Regions from separate parts of the Mesorhizobium sp. M0701 genome, predicted to be linked through region 2. Evidence: predicted binding sites of a transcription regulator. Region 2 holds the regulator's gene; the other holds the start of a gene.
What was found. Region 2 encodes LexA, which represses DNA repair genes until DNA is damaged. Its sites were predicted from a motif close to TGTTCNNNNTGTGTTCNG; they were not measured.

Region 1: dinB (DNA polymerase IV) is a predicted target of LexA. The motif match lies at 2,318-2,335, and genes of this name have one in related genera.

Annotation. Positions count from the first base shown of each region.
Region 1 covers NZ_JAMYPO010000003.1:262,739-269,146, reverse strand. Annotated here, with positions in the region: gene NKI24_RS05210 (hypothetical protein) at 1-125, shown strand, start outside; gene NKI24_RS05205 (hypothetical protein) at 153-539, opposite strand; gene NKI24_RS05200 (hypothetical protein) at 583-1,032, opposite strand; gene NKI24_RS05195 (GNAT family N-acetyltransferase) at 1,152-1,610, shown strand; gene ybiA (riboflavin biosynthesis intermediates N-glycosidase) at 1,709-2,257, shown strand; gene dinB (DNA polymerase IV) at 2,388-3,629, shown strand; gene NKI24_RS05180 (hypothetical protein) at 3,800-4,444, shown strand; gene NKI24_RS05175 (sulfite oxidase) at 5,037-6,194, shown strand; gene NKI24_RS05170 (sigma-70 family RNA polymerase sigma factor) at 6,383-6,408, opposite strand, start outside.
Region 2 covers NZ_JAMYPO010000005.1:127,157-137,352, forward strand. Annotated here, with positions in the region: gene gltX (glutamate--tRNA ligase) at 1-1,089, opposite strand, end outside; gene NKI24_RS07225 (ComEC/Rec2 family competence protein) at 1,186-3,651, shown strand; gene lexA (transcriptional repressor LexA) at 3,645-4,379, opposite strand; gene kynU (kynureninase) at 4,827-6,074, shown strand; gene NKI24_RS07240 (hormone-sensitive lipase) at 6,173-7,003, shown strand; gene NKI24_RS07245 (molybdopterin molybdotransferase MoeA) at 7,011-8,216, opposite strand; gene moaC (cyclic pyranopterin monophosphate synthase MoaC) at 8,216-8,722, opposite strand; gene trpC (indole-3-glycerol phosphate synthase TrpC) at 8,725-9,537, opposite strand; gene trpD (anthranilate phosphoribosyltransferase) at 9,542-10,196, opposite strand, start outside.

The DNA.
Region 1 (6,408 bases), on a different contig from region 2:
GCAACATGCCGCGCTGGCGACAGGAAAGGCGCACCGCCGACTTCGCCCGCGCCAGGCAGCAACGCCTCTTCGCCCGCTTCTTCCGCCGCTACGGCCATCGCCTCTGGGCGCTCGAGGCGGCGTAAGCCCGAGCGGAGCGCCCAGCCAGCCGATCAAAGCTGCTGGCTGCGAGCGAAAATGCGGCCGTAGCTGGCATCGTCGATCTCTGCGAAGTGGTGGGAGCGCAGGAAACGCTGCAGCCGGGGATTCGGTGTGGCGCATGTGGCGGCATGGACATTCCAACGGATCAGCTTGAATTGCCGATCGATGGCATAGGCCCGGACAAGCCTCCATAAGACGAGCAGGACGCCTTCGCCACCGCCGTCGATATGGGCAAAATTGACCAGAAGCGTGCCGCCATTGCGATTGAATTCGGCCAGGACGGTGGCGCTGCCCATGGCGAAGGAGATCGGCCGGCCGAAGGCCAGCAACGCATCCTGGTCCGCGCGCGACAGCGCCCTCAACGTCTCCAGGGAGACACCCTCGATTTCGATCCGCATTGAAGGGTTGACCCTCGCTAAGTTGCTCGCCTCGCCCATTGCCCTAGTCTGCTTGCCAGAAAGACAGCTGATAATCCTCCAGGTCTCTGGAGTCTGAAGCGAAAAACTCGACGACAAACCTTCGGTTCGCAAACTGCCATTGCAGTTTTGCCTCATAAATCTCCTTGAGAACCGAGCCGAGAAACACGAGTTTGTCGCGAGAGATGTCGGCGGCGCCGAAGGCGTGAATGTCGGCAATGTGCAGGTGGTTCATAACCGCTTCCACGGACTGTCGTGTGGCGTTGGGGTCTCGTTCAAAGCTTCGCAGGCCTTCCTCGCTAAACCCTTCCAACAAAACGTAGCGTTCGAACGTCACGAATTTCGGCCAGAAAATGGTGCTGTATCCCACAGCAAGCGCAAATCGGCCCTCGCACCCGACCCAGCTTTGTAGATCGATGCCGGACCCATTGTTCCAGGCTGCCAATTCAGCCTTCATGCTGGCTGGAACATCCATTTCGTAGCCTCCCGATCTCGCCTGTCATAGGTCTTTCAACGGCTGCTTTCCAGTAGACCGGCAAAGTTGCATCCCTTCACGCTTGTCGTCCCCAAATCCGCGCCGTATGTCTCCACGCGATGAGCGAGATCAAATTCCGTCGCGCGCAAGCGCCCGACCTGCCGGCAATTGTTGCAATGCTTGCCGACGACGTGCTCGGCGCGAACCGGGAAGACCCGTCCACGCCGCTCGCGCCATCCTACCTCGATGCCTTCAGCGCAATCGATACCGATCCCAACCAGTTGCTGGCCGTCGCCGTCAACGCCGGGCAAGTGGTCGGAACGCTGCAGCTCAGCTTCCTTCCAGGCATTTCGAGAAAAGGCGCCTGGCGCGGCCAGATCGAAGGCGTTCGCGTCGCCCGGCAATGGCGCTCTCGCGGCGTCGGCAAGCTGATGATCGAATGGGCGATTGAAACATGCCGTTCGCGCAATTGCAGCTTCGTCCAGCTCACCACGGACAAAGGTCGACGGGAGGCGCACGCTTTTTACGAGCGCCTCGGCTTCACCGCCAGTCATCTCGGCTACAAGATGGCGCTGTAGATCAGCATTTCATCGCATTCAGCGCCGACCGCTCATCTTCGCTACCTACTCTGGATGGAGCATTGACAAGCCGGCCTTTCGCCCTGCTCCATCCGCCCATGATTTACGACCGAACCTGGCTTGAGAAAACCTTTCGCGCAAAACCCCGGCAGAAGTTCCTGTTCTTCTGGGGCCATCAGCCGTCTAAGGACGGCCGCATAACCACGTCGTGCTTCAGCCAGTGGTGGCATGCGCCCTTTACCGTCGATGGCCTGAGCTATCCGACTGCCGAACACTGGATGATGGCCGAGAAGGCACGACTGTTCGGTGATGCTCCGACGGCAACACAAATCCTCAGGGCGGCGAGCCCCAAGCAGGCAAAGCAGCTTGGCCGCCAGGTGAGCGGCTTCGATGGCACCAAATGGGATGCAGACAAATATCGCATCGTGACTGAAGGGAGCTTTCAGAAGTTCCGTCAGAACGCGGCGCTGCGCGAATATCTGTTGTCGACGCATGACCGGGTGCTGGTCGAGGCGAGCCCTGTCGACCGGGTGTGGGGTATCGGCCTTGCGGCGGATGACGAGAGGGCGATAAACCCGCTGCTGTGGCGCGGCGAGAACCTGTTGGGATTCGCGCTGATGCAGGCCCGCGATCGGCTGTGCGGCTGAACATTGCCGTGCGCTCGTCAGCTGCGGCGGCCTCCGCGCTGCTTGACAATCCACCCATAATGTTCTCTTTATGTTCTCATAACAACTCGAGACAATGCGGCGTTCGAACCGCCGCGGGCGAATGGGCCGGATGGAAGCCAACATCCTCCACGCGGATCTGGATGCCTTCTATGCCTCGGTCGAACAATTGCTCGACCCGGCCTTGCGCGGCAAGCCGATTGCCGTCGGCGGCGGGGTAGTGCTTGCCGCATCCTATGAAGCCAAGGCGTTCGGCGTGCGCGGCGGTATGCCGGGACGGCGGGCGCGGGAACTCTGCCCGCAACTCATCTTCGTCGGCGGCCATTTCAAGGACTATCAGCGGCTGGGCGATGCGGCAATCAAGGTGCTCGGCGATTTCACGCCGGTGGTCGAGCGGATTTCGATCGACGAGGCCTTTGCCGACGTCGCCGGCTGCATCCATTTGTTCGGCTCGCCGGCCGAGATCGCCGGCAAGATCCGCCGCCGCGTGCGGGCCGAGGTCGGCCTGCCGATCTCGGTCGGCGTAGCCCGCACCAAGCATCTGGCCAAGATCGCCTCACAGGTCGCAAAACCGGACGGGCTGGTGGTGGTCGATCCGCGCCACGAGCTGGAGTTCCTGCACCACCTGCCGGTCGAGCTGATGTGGGGCGTCGGCCCGGTCACCAGGCAGCGGCTGGCCGGCATCGGCGTCAACACCATCGGCGAGCTGGCGAAGACCAATGGTGCGGCGCTTGAGCGCCTGCTCGGGCCGGCGGCGGGAGAGAAACTCAACGCGCTGGCGTGGAACCGCGACCCGCGCAGGCTCGAGACGCAGCGCCGGGCGCGCTCGGCGGGTGCGCAGTCGGCGCTTGGCCGAAAACCGGCCGAGGAGCAGGTCTTCCTGCCGGCTTTGCTGCATCTGGCCGACAGGGTCGCCACAAGATTGCGGGCGAAATCCCGGCCCGGCCGCACGGTGACGGTTCGCGTCCGCTTTGCCGATTTGCGCTCGGTGACGCGCTCGATCACGCTCGATCAGCCGATTTCGGCGACCGCCATGCTGGCCGAGATCGCCGAGGCGCTGGTGCGCAAGGTGCTCATCGACCATCCGCACGAAAAGACAATCTCGCTGCTGGCGATCGCCGTATCGCATCTGGAGCAGCATGCCGGCCTGCAACTGGAACTGCCGCTTGGGCTTGACGACGACCGCCGCCGCCCCGGCACCAGCAAGGGCGCGGCGCGCTGGACCGCGGACCGCGCCGTCGACAAGATCCGCGACCGCTTCGGCTGGGAGGCGGTCGGCTACGCCTCGGTCGCGCTCGGGCTACAGCGGTCGGTTCCCGACGCATTTCGGGAGCTGGCCGAGAAGGAATTGTGAGCCTCGATTACACTTTGGTTGCCAAGTCGCCGGAATGACGTTGAAGGCTGCGGACTTGTGAATTTATCTTCGGTCCAGTTGGTCGTGCACCGGTTTGGGTATCAGCCAGACAGGGTAGCACCCGCCCGCAAATGCTTCCGCACCTTCATTTCGAACGACAGGAGATCGGCATGGGACAGAACGCCGGATATTTCGCACTCATCGTTGCCGGACTGGTGACCAATGCAACGACGCTGGCCAAGCCGCTCAACCCAGACCGGGCGATTCCATCCCTGGGCGATATCAACTCGCCGCTGGCCAGCCCGCTATTCAAGCAGGTCAAGGCTGGGCCGCTGGAGATAAAGCTTGAGGAAACCACGCTTGCCGATGTCGAAAAAGCCTTCGGCGGAGCGATGCACGATGAAGGTGACGCCGGAGATTCACGCCACTGGCTTTGCTATGCCGGCCCCGACGCCGGCGGATCGCCGTCGATCTTCTGGTTCGTATCCGGCGAGATGGGTGGCTCCGACCACGGTGTCCTGTCCGTCGCCCTGCAGCCGAACCCGGAAGGCAAGGTGCCGGAAGGATGCGCCGGCGCGCCTGCCAGCCTGACAGCTATTGAACTCGATACGCCCGGCGTCGGAGCGCCGCTGAGCGACGTGGCCGCGAAATTTGGCGCCGCCAAGCCCGATCGTTACGGCCATTTCGGCTTCGCCGCCTCTTATCCTGCTTCGTCTCCCGACCAGAAGGACGCCACGGTCACGCAGACGCTCACCTACACAGCCGGGAACGGCAGGATAACCGGCGTGGCGGTGACGCAAGTCACCACCAACTAGGGTGTCCCCGCTCGGTTGGCGAATGGTTCACGTGTGAATGATCTGCCGCGCCCGAGCCAGGCGGCCTGGGTTGCTGGCCACCTCGTAATGCAGACTGGTTTGATGTGCCGCCCGGGCCCGCCCTCCTCCTGCAAATGCGACATTCGAGGCGGCCCTGGTCGTCAGACCAAAAGCGTTGCGCCGCCCCAAGCGATCAGGGCGGTGCCGGCCGCACGGCCAACCCACGGGCCGGCAGGAAACACCGGTTCGACGAGAACCCGCGAGGGTCCCGAAATGACCCAGAAGCGGGCGTTCGGCAGCGATCAGAGCAGCAACGATTTTGGCAGGACCGGAAATCTGCATGGAATGCTGCAATCATCATCATGTCCCGTCCAAGTTGTGGACAGTTCCTTCTCAAAGGCGCACTCTTAGCATGCGAAACGCGAGCTAGCGTTTCGTGCAACGCTTCACATGCTTGACTTGCGTCGGTGATTATCTGACCTACCCGGATACTTCCGGGTGGGCAGACCTCACATTGTGTCGCCTATCCGTGATCAGGCTACGGCCTAAGGCACGTTGCAGCCCGTTCCGGATCAACTGGGAGGTAAACAACATGCCTGATTTTCAGCGCAGAGAACTTCTTGTTCAAGGAAGCGCGGCTCTTGCCGCAATTGCTGCTCTCTATACCTCGCGCCGGGCTTACGCTTTTCCAACACGGCCGAACGAGGAAGTTATTCCATGGCTGGATCAGCCGACCGAAAATCCCGATCCGGCGGGTATCCAAAAGCAGCTTGTCTGGGAGGATTTGGATAGCTGGATAACGCCAAACGACAAGTTCTTCAGCATCTCGCATTTCAACCGACCAACGATCGACGAGAAGACATGGTCGATGGAGATCGGAGGCCTGGTTAAGAAACCCCTGGAGTTAACGCTCGCCGACATCAGGGCGCGACCGCGGCAGGAGGTCGTTTTCACAGTGGAATGCTCGGGCAACCATGGGTTTCCCTTTTTCACCGGCGGCATCGGCAATGCTCGCTGGGCAGGGACGCCGCTCGCCCCGATCCTCGAGGAAGCCGGCGTTCTGGAGAAGGGCATCGAGGTCGTCTTTTTCGGTACCGACACAGGCGAGATCCCGATACGCGACGTCAAGATGCAGCAGAACTTCGCTCGTAGCATGTCGCTCGCCGACGCGATGAACCCCGACAATCTCCTCTGCTATGAAATGAACGGGGCCGCCTTGCCGGCGCCCAATGGCTTCCCGGTACGGCTCATCGCGCCAGGCTGGTACGGCATCGCCAACGTCAAGTGGCTAAAGCGCATCGAGGTTCGCGATACGCGGTTCATGAGCCTTCTGATGGCCCGTGACTATGTCACCATCCGGGAGGAGGACCACAACGGCGAGACCGTATGGGCCGAGACGTCAGTCGGCCGAGCGCTGATAAAGTCCGCACCTGCGAAGGTTACCCGGAAAGATTCAGATTACCGCATCGTTGGGGCAGCCTGGGGGGCGCCGATCGACCGGGTCGAAGTGCAAATCGATCAAGGGCCTTGGACACCAGCGACCATTGACCACAGTGAGGAGGCCGAACACGCTTGGAAAATATGGTCCCTGGCTTGGGCAAATCCCTCTCCTGGAGAACACACGGTGACCTCGCGCGCGGTCAGCACCACAGGACAAATTCAACCGGCGATGGACGATCCCTTGATTGCCAAGAAACACACATACTGGGAGAGCAATGGCCAGGTGACGCGCCGCGTGCGTATCGGCTAGAGGATTTTGCCGCCAAATGGAGTCATTTGGCGTCCGCATAAATGCGGCAAAACAGATAGTTAGAGCGAGTTACCGGTTCTAAGAGAACCGGAACCGCTCTAAGAACTTGCTGCCATGTGGCAATTGCGTTTGGGTCAAACAGGAGGAGGCTGCCTGATCGCCATTTCGCACCATTTCCAGCGCACTCCTCACCCCTCCACGGCCCTGATCTCCG
Region 2 (10,196 bases):
CTTGGCGCGCTCCTTCAGGCCCGGCAAAGCGGCAAGCAGTTGCGCCCTGCGTCTGTCGTCGAGGCGCGCGGCGATTGCCGGGCCGCCTTCAAGATAGGGCAGAGTGGCGATGAAGATGTCGAGCAGCGCCGCGTCGTTCATCCGGCGCATATGCACGCCGTTAAGCGCCTCGAGCTTGGCGAAGTCGAAACGGGCGGCGCCCTTGTTGACGTCGCCAATGTCGAACCATGCAATCATGTCGGCGATCGACATGATCTCATCGTCGCCGTGGCTCCAGCCAAGCCTCGCAAGATAGTTGAGCAGCGCCTCCGGCAGGTAGCCCATGGCGCGATAGGCTTCGACGCCAAGCGCACCGTGCCGCTTCGACAGCTTGGCGCCGTCGGCACCGTGGATCAGCGGGATATGCGACATCGACGGCACCTTCCAGCCCATGGCCTGATAGATTACGGTCTGGCGTGCGGCGTTGGTCAAATGATCGTCGCCGCGGATGATGTGGGTGATGCCCATGTCGTGATCGTCGACGACGACGGCATGCATGTAGGTGGGATTGCCGTCCGAGCGCAGAATAATGAAATCGTCGAGATCCTTGTTGGGAAAGCGCACGTCGCCCTGGACGCGGTCATGCACCACCGTCTCGCCGTCTGTCGGCGCCTTGATGCGGATCGCCCCCTTGGCGCCGGGCGGCGCCTCCGACGGGTCGCGGTCGCGCCAGCGTCCATCATAGCGGGGAGGCAGCCCCTTGGCCCGTGCGCTCTCGCGCATTGCCTCTAGCTCGGCAGGCGTCGCATAACAATAATAGGCCTTGCCCATACGAACGAGCTCCTCGGCCACCTCGCGATGGCGCGGCGCACGCTCGAACTGCGACACCGGCTCGCCGTCCCATGTCAGGCCAAGCCAGGAAAGCCCGTCGAGAATGGCCGCGCTTGCCGCATCGGTGGAGCGCTCGCGGTCGGTGTCCTCGATGCGCAGCAGCATCGTGCCGCCTGTGTGCTTGGCATACAGCCAGTTGAACAGCGCCGTCCGCGCGCCGCCGATGTGCAGGTAGCCGGTGGGCGAGGGGGCAAAACGGGTGACGACCTTATCGGGCATGGAACTCTCAGGCGGGCGAAGGAAGTGGGTTTGCGGACTTTCGCGCGTTGCGCGTTCATGTAGCATAGGAGGTCGAGGGCGCAAGGGGCAGACCCGATGGCTGTGCGAGGCCGTGGTACGGGCGAGGGCGAGGACGTTGGCAGCGGCGTCAGCGAACGCTTGCTGTTTGCCGCTCGCCCGCCTGTCCTGCCGGCACCGGCATTGCTACCTGCTCCGCGCTTCGATGCTCCGTCGCTGCCGGCCAGCGACCGAGCAGCGGTTCTCGTGCCCGCGGGCGAGCCCATCGTACGCCTGCCCAGGCGTTTCCGCCTCCCGTCACCGTCCCGTATCCGCAACAGCGTAACCACGGCAGCCGACCTGGAACTTGACCGCGGCATTGCCTTCCTGCTGGTGCCGGTGTTCCTCGCATGCGGGGTGGTCGTATATTTCGGGCTGTCGGTGGAGCCGGCCTTTCCACAGCCGATCGCAATCGCGCTCCTCGCGGCCCTTTGTGCCGTCGTCTCGCGGTCATGGCCCAGGACGCGCCTGTGCTTCATGGTGGCGCTGCTCTGCGCGCTTGGCGTACTTGCCGCCAAGTTCGAGACATGGCGTGTCGGAATGCATATGCTCGGCTCCGAAATCTCGACGCGGCTGACGGGTCGCGTCGTATCGTACGAGCCCATGGCAAGCGGCCGCATCAGGCTGACAATCGATGTGATCTCAACGGCCAGGCCGACACTGCGCTACATGCCGGAACGGGTCCGCGTTTCGGCGATGAAGATACCGGCTGAGCTGACCGCCGGTTCCGAGATCACCGGCTATGTGCGGCTGCTGCCGCCGACCGGCCCGGTGCGGCCCGACAGCTATGATTTCTCCTTCGACAGCTATTTCGCCGGTATCGGCGGCAGCGGCTTTTTTCTCGGCAATCCGAAAATCGTGTCGTCGGGCAGCATGCCGCTTGGCGCGCAGCTTTCTTCCGCGATCGAAGACGCGCGCGAATCCATCGCCGACCATATCCGCAGCCGCATCGGCGGTGCCGAGGGCGAGATTGCTGCTGCGCTGATCGTCGGCGTGCGCGCCGGCATTCCCGAGGAGATCAACGAAGCGATGCGGCGCACCGGCATCTACCACATCATCTCCATCTCGGGGCTGCATATGGCGTTGGTCGCCGGCACCATCATGGCGCTGCTGCGGGGTGCCTTTGCGCTGTTTCCCGATTTCTCATCGCGACGGCCGGTCAAGAAATATGCCGCGGCCGCCGCGCTTTTTTCGATTGCGGCCTACCTCGTCTTTTCCGGCATTGTCGTGGCGGCCGAACGCAGCTTCATCATGCTGGCGGTGATGCTTATCGCCGTGCTGTTCGACCGGGCCGCGCTCACCATGCGCAACCTGGCGATCTCGGCCATCGCGGTCATCCTGGTGTCGCCGCACGAGGTGGTCGGTCCGAGTTTCCAGATGTCCTTCGCCGCGACGGCGGCCCTTGTCGGCGCCTATGCAGGCTGGTCCGATTACCGCGCCGGCAGGGCCACCATGCCGCCGCCGCGGCTGTCGCCGCTACGCTTTGCCACTCGAAAGGTCCTGCTGGGCATGTGCGGTCTGGCGATGACCTCGATCATTGCAGGGAGCGCCACGGCGCTTTTCGCCATATGGCATTTCCAGCGCGTGGCGCCGCTCAGCCTGTTCGCCAATCTGGCCATCATGCCCATCGTGTCACTGGTCGTCATGCCCTTCGCCGTTCTCAGCGCGCTGGCGATGCCGTTCGGTGCGGATGGCCCTTTTCTCTATGTCATGGGCAAGGGGCTGACGGCGATGATCGCCCTGTCCGGGTGGATCTCGGAGCGCTCGCCGATCGATGCGGTCGGGCTGATTTCGCTGAGATCCGTCCTTCTGGTGACGATCGCCCTCGTCATTGCCAGCATGGCGACGACGTGGTTGCGGCTGGCGGCACTTCCTTTTGCGCTCGCCGGCTTGCTGACGACAACGCAGACACGCATACCCGACGTATTGGTCTCGGAGGACGCACGGCTGGTCGCGCTGCCGATCGGCAGCGGTGAACTCGCGGTCAACCGGGCACGCCCGAATGAGTTCACCATCGACAACTGGAAACGCGCGCTCACATCAGAGGCTATCGTCGCGCCGGAAACACCTGGAAAGAACGACCCGCAATTCGACATTGCCGATCCGGCCGACCTACCGCCGGGCATGCCGTTCATTTGCACGGACGGCCTCTGCCTTGCCAGGCATCCATCCGGCGCGATCATCGCGCAAGCCAAGGACCGCGATACTGCGCGGCCAGCCTGCGCCTTTGCCAGCTTGATCGTCATCGACGACGCCACCGCCCATAACCCCTGCTACTACGACCGGCTGGTCCTCGTCGTCACCAAACGGCAACTGGCGCGCGCGGGAAGTGCCGCCGTCTATTTCGATCCACAAGCGGCAACACGCGCCGAGATCCGCTTCGCCGTCGAAAAATCATACCGGCCCTGGCACGTGCAGCGGAAATTTTCACGCGCGGCACGGGGCCTGCCGCCATACCGCCGGGCCGACAACCCCAAAGCCGGCGCCAAGGGCGGAGCTCAGTAGCGGCGGATCAGTCCGACGAGCTTGCCCTGCACCTTGACCCTGTCTGGTCCGAAGATGCGCGTCTCGTAGGCCGGATTGGCGGCTTCCAGGGCGATCGAGGCGCCCTTGCGGCGGAACCGCTTCAGCGTCGCTTCCTCCTCGTCGACCAGTGCCACCACGATCTCACCGGGGCTCGCCGTATCGGCATTGCGGATGATCACCGTGTCGCCGTCGAAAATGCCGGCCTCGATCATCGAATCGCCTTTGACCTCAAGCGCATAATGCTCGCCGCCCATGATCATATCCGGCGGCACCGAAATCGAATGCGTCTGGTGCTGGATGGCGTCGATCGGCACACCGGCAGCGATGCGGCCCATCACCGGGATCGAAACGGCGGCGACGACATCGTCGTCATTTCCGGCTGCGGGCACGCGCGACGATGTCGGCTTGCCTTGCCGAGGGGCGCCTTGCCCAAGACTGCCCTGGATGACACTCGGCGAGAACTTGCGTGCCGCATTGAGGCCGGGGGCGATCGAGTCAGGCAGGCGTAGCACCTCCAGCGCACGGGCCCGGTTGGGCAAACGGCGAATGAAGCCGCGCTCCTCCAGCGCCGTAATCAGCCGGTGGATTCCGGATTTGGAAGCCAGGTCGAGCGCTTCCTTCATCTCGTCGAATGAAGGCGGGATACCGCTTTCCTTCAACCTTTCGTGGATGAACATAAGCAGTTCGTGTTGTTTGCGTGTCAGCATAGCGACCCCCAACAGAATCAGAAAAACAAACCCAGAACAAACACTATCTGTTCCAGTTGTGTTCCGCAACTGTTTAAAGTTTAATGAATGCGTTAAGGCTCGGGAAACAAACGACGTCCCCTACCGGCGTACCGCATTTTCACCGCCGCGAGCCTCATCGCCTTGATTCTGCTTTCGTTTGCGCCCTTCTGGCCTCCTAGAAGGCGGCACTGGCATCGGCCGTCGGTCGGCAAAAGGCACGGAATTGAACCCGTATCGACTGTGCGGTTTGGTCAATGCACCGTGAACGAAACGAACTCAAAACGCCAACCTCGGGTTAAGTCCCGGTTTCCACCGCCTGGTCAGGCTGCTTCTCGCCGGTGGAGCCTTGCTGCGCGCAACCAAGTAATGGAAGAACAGTCGATGCGTGTCCGGCGTTGCGTTGGATCTTGGGGGAGCAGACAAATCATGACAGGAATTCCCGATCTCGTGGCCATAAAGGCGATGGATGCCGCGGATCCGCTGCGCGCGATGCGCGACCGCTTTGTGTTGCCGCAAGGAGTGATCTATCTCGACGGCAATTCGCTAGGAGCTGCTTCACGTGCCGCTTTCGATGAACTGCACAAGGCCGCGACCGAAGAATGGTCGCATGATCTCATCCGCGCATGGAACACGGCCGGCTGGTTCAACATGCCGCTTGAACTTGGCGACCAGCTCGGGCGCCTGATCGGGGCCGCGGCCGGCCAGACAGTGGTCTGCGACACGACATCGGTCAATATCTACAAGCTGCTGCACGCCGCCATGGCCATGCGACCGGAGCGGCAGGTCATCGTCGCCGAGGGCGATAGTTTTCCGACGGACCTCTACATGGCCGAGGGTGTGGTTTCGACGCGAAAAGATACGCTGCTGCGCCTCTCGGGAGTCGACGCGCCGACCATCGAAGAGCTGATCGACGAACGCACCGCTGTGGTGCTGGTCAACCACGTCAACTATAAGTCGGGCGAACTGCGCGACATGCCGGCGCTGACGCGCAGGGCTCAGGAAGCCGGGGCGATGATCGTCTGGGATCTCTGCCACACCGCCGGCGCGATGCCAGTCGAACTCGACAAGGCAAACGCCGATTTTGCCGTTGGCTGCACCTACAAATATCTGAATGGCGGCCCGGGCGCGCCTGCCTTCATCTATGCGGCTGAGCGGCATCTTTCCGACATCCAGCAGCCGCTCACCGGCTGGTGGGGCCATGCACGGCCCTTCGCCTTCGAGCCAGGCTATGCGGCCGGCACCGGCATCCGCCGGTTTCTGTGCGGCACGCAGCCGGTCCTGTCGATGCGCACGCTGAAGGGCGCGCTCGACATCTGGAACGATGTCGACATGACGGCGGTGCGCAAGAAGAGCATCGCGCTGGCGGATCTGTTCATCGAGCTTGTCGAGGCAAAGTGCGGCACTTACGGGCTCACGCTCGAAAGCACGCGCGATGGGGAAAAACGCGGCAGCCAGATTTCATTCATGCATGAGCATGGCTACCAGGTCATGCGCGCGCTGATCGAACGTGGCGTGATCGGCGATTTTCGCGCGCCATCGACCATGCGCTTCGGCTTCACCCCGCTCTATGTCGGCTATGCCGATGTCTGGCAGGCCGTCAAAGTGCTTGAGGACATCCTGCACACCGGTGCGTGGAAGGATGCGCGCTTCGCCATCAAAGCAGCTGTCACTTGAGATTGATGCGAGAGCTGGAATCGTGAGGCTGGCGACGACGCGCCGCGCGATGCTTACGGCTACGCTGCAGGGCCATATGCCAGGGAGGAGGGCGCAGGGTGTTCGAACGTCACATTGCCGATTGGGACAACGCCTATGCCAACGGCGCCAACATAGCCGGCAGCGATCGCTGGCCGGCGGCCTGGATCGAGCCCGCGCGGGTTTTCCGCGACGTGCTTTCGACCGAGGGCAGGGCGCGGCTCGACATGGCCTATGGCGACAATCCACGCAACCGGCTCGATCTTTTCCTGCCGGCCATCAAGCCTAAGGGACTCGTGGTGTTCGTTCATGGCGGCTACTGGATGGAATTCGACAAGAATTTCTGGTCGCATCTTGCCGCTGGCCCTGTTGATCGCGGCTATGCGGTGGCGATGCCGTCCTACACGCTCTGTCCGCAGATACGCATTGGCGGCATCGTCAAGGAGGTCGGCGCGGCGATCGGCAAGGCGGCGGCGACGGTTGCAGGGCCGCTGATGCTGACCGGGCACTCGGCCGGCGGCCATCTTGTTAGCCGGATGGTTACGGCGACGACGCCGCTGGCGACCGAAGTGGTCCGGCGCGTTCGTCATGTGGTGTCGATCTCGGGGGTGCACGATTTGCGCCCGATCATGCGCACCGGCATGAACGAGACGCTGGCGATCGATGAGGCCGAGGCGCAGGCCGAAAGTCCGGTGCTGCTGCGCCCGATGGACAAGGCCCGCCTGACCTGCTGGGCCGGCGGCGGCGAGCGCGCCGAATTCCTGCGTCAGAGCGCGTTGCTGGCCAACATCTGGATCGGCCTGGGTTCCGCGACCAGCTCGGTGGTCGAACCTGACCGGCATCATTTCAACATCATCGACGGTTTGGCCGATCCAGACCATCCGCTGACCCGGACCTTGATTTCGGAGTGAGGCAGGTTCAGCGTAGCATCAGCACGTCGCAGGGGGAGCCCGCCGCCGCGGCAGGCGCGAACGGCGCGCGAACGATCAGCCCGTTGGCATCGGCCAGCATTTTCAGCATCGAGGAGTCCTGGATGCCGAACGGCGTCGCCACGGGCGTACCGGCGTCATCTATGACAACAGCCCGCACATAATCTTGCCTGAGATCATTGGCCGGCATGGCGGCACCGAGCCGTGCCCGACGTATATCCTGCTGAAAGGCGCGGCCGCCGAGCCGCGCCAGCAGCGGCTTCAGGAAGAGCTGAGTGCAGACCAGGCTTGCCACCGGATTGCCGGGCAGGCCGATGCAGCGAATGTCTCCCAGCCGCCCGAACATCAGTGGCTTGCCCGGCCGCATGGCGATCTTCCAGAAATCGAGCGTCATGCCTTGCCCGGTCAGCACCTCATGGACGAAGTCGTGGTCACCGACCGAGGCACCGCCCAGCGTGACGATGACGTTCGCGCCAGCCTTCACGGCCTTTTCAACCAGCGCAGCGATCGCCTCCCTGCGGTCCGGCGCGATGCCAAGGTCGAGCGCGCGCGCACCGACCGACTGTGCGGCAGCGGCGACACCATAGGCATTGGAGGAGATGATCTGGTCGGGGCCAAGATCGCTGCCCGGCGGCAGCAATTCGTCGCCGGTGGCGATGATGGCGACCAGCGGCCGTTTGACCACGCGCACCTCGGGGTGATTGGCCGATGCCGCCAGCGACAAGGCCGCCGGGTCGAGCAGGCGGCCTTTGGGCAGCAGGACATCGCCCTTGGCGAAATCGAGCCCGAGGCGGCGGATGTTGCGCCCCTGCACCGTCCGTTCCGTCACTTCGACGCTGCCGCCACCGAGATCGCGGACGTTCTCCTGGATGACGATAGTGTCGGCGCCTTCGGGAAGCGGCGCGCCGGTAAAGATGCGCACGGCCTGCCGCTGCTGCACCGTTCCGGCAAAGCCGCGTCCCGCCGGCGCCATGCCGACCACCGAAAGCCTTGCCGGTACGGACGCGATATCGGCCGCCCGCACGGCATAGCCGTCCATGGCGGAGGCGTTGAACGGCGGCTGGGTGCGGAGCGCCAGAACCGGCTCCGCCAGCACGCGGTCGGCGGCATCCAGCAGTGCGACGCGTTCGCCCGGCAGCGCTGCTGCGCCGTCCAGCAGGCGCTCGAGCGCCTCGGCAACTGGGACCAGCGCCATTATCGGCCTGCCTCGGTGGCCCCGTCTCCGGTGATCTTGTAGTCGCCGGATTTGCCGCCGGTCTTTTCAACCAGCCTTATGCCGGAGATGACCATGGCGCGGTCGACCGCCTTGGCCATGTCGTAGATGGTCAGGCAAGCGACCGAGACGGCACTCAGAGCCTCCATCTCAACGCCGGTCTTGCCGGTGACACGGGTCAATGCTGTCACCTTCAGGCCGGGCAGCGCGGCGTCCGCCTCGATATCGACAGATATCCTGGTCAGCAGCAGCGGATGGCAAAGCGGGATCAGTTCATGCGTCTTCTTGGCCGCCATGATGCCGGCAATGCGCGCGGTGCCCAGCACGTCGCCCTTCTTGGCGTCGCCGGCGAGGATCATGTCCAGCGTCTCGGGCCGCATCGCGACAAAGCCTTCTGCGACTGCCGTGCGCACCGTCACAGCCTTGTCGCCGACATCGACCATGTTGGCTTCGCCCTGCGCGCCAAGATGGGTGAGGGTGGCCGCCATCCTCAAACGGCCTCTGCCGGCGCCTTGCCCGTCAACAGCAGGCGCGTTGCCGCGGCCACGTCCTGCTGGCGCATCAGGCTCTCGCCGACCAGGAAAGTCGCAATGCCGCTCTGCTCCAGTCGGCGGCAATCGTCGTGCGAAAAGATACCGCTCTCGCTGACCAGATGGCGGTCGGCCGGCACCCTCGCTGCCAGCCGCTCCGAGGTCTGCAGGCTGGTTTCGAAGGTCCGGAGATTGCGGTTGTTGATTCCGATCAGCCGCGACGACAGCTGCAGCGCGCGTTCCATTTCAGCCTCGTCATGCACTTCGACCAGCGCGTCCATGCCGAGCCCGAACGCTGTCGCTTCGAGTTCTCTTGCCAATGCGTCGTCGACGCTGGCCATGATGATCAGGATGGCATCGGCGCCCCATGCCCGGGCCTCGTAGACCTGATAGGGGTCGAACAGGAAATCCTTGCGCAAGGCAGGCAGTTCGACGGCAGCGCGCGCAGTGGTGAGGAATTCGGGCGCGCCTTGGAAGGAGGGTGCGTCGGTCAGCACCGAAAGGCAGGCGGCACCGCCCTTCGCATAGGCCCTGGCCAGCGCCGGCGGATCAAAATCGGCGCGGATCAGGCCTTTGGATGGGCTAGCCTTCTTGATTTCGGCAATCAGCGCGAACCTGTCGGATTTGCGCTTTGCTTCAAGGGCGGAAAGAAAGCCGCGCGGCGCGTCGGCATCCGTCGCCCGTGCCTTGATCTCGGCCAATGACACGCGTGCCTTGGCCGCCGCGATCTCGTCGCGCTTGTAAGCCTCGATCTTGCGCAGGATGTCGGACATGGTTTTAACCGTTCGAAATCTCGATCAGCCTGTCGAGCACTTTCAGCGCGCGGCCGCTGTCGATGGCCTGCGCCGCCGTTACCATGCCGTCGGCGAGGGTCGTCGCTGTGCCGGCCACCACCAGCCCGGCGCCGGCATTCATCAGCACCGTATCGCGAAAGGCGCCGGCGGCGCCGCCCAGCATGTCGCGCAGTGCCTGGGCGTTGTGGGCGGCGTCGCCGCCGCGCAACTCGTCCTTGGTGTGCCGCTTCAGTCCGACGGCTTCCGGGGTCAGCGTAAAGCTGCGGATCTCGCCGCCGGCCAATTCGGCGACAAGTGTCTCGCCGGTGGTGGTGATCTCGTCATAGCCGTCGCCATGGACGATCCAGGCATGGTCGGCACCAAGTTCCTTCAACGTTTCTGCCACCGGCATGATCCATTCGGGCAGGAACACGCCGACCATCTGCCGTCTGACACTCGCCGGATTGGAAAGCGGGCCCAGCAGGTTGAAGATGGTGCGGGTTCCGAGCTCGACCCGGGTCGGGCCGACATGCTTCATCGCCGGGTGATGCGCCGGCGCGAACATGAAGCCAACGCCGGCCTCGTGGATGCAGCGGCCGATCGTCTCCGGAGGGATGTCGATCTTGACGCCCAATGCGATCAGCACATCGGCGGCGCCG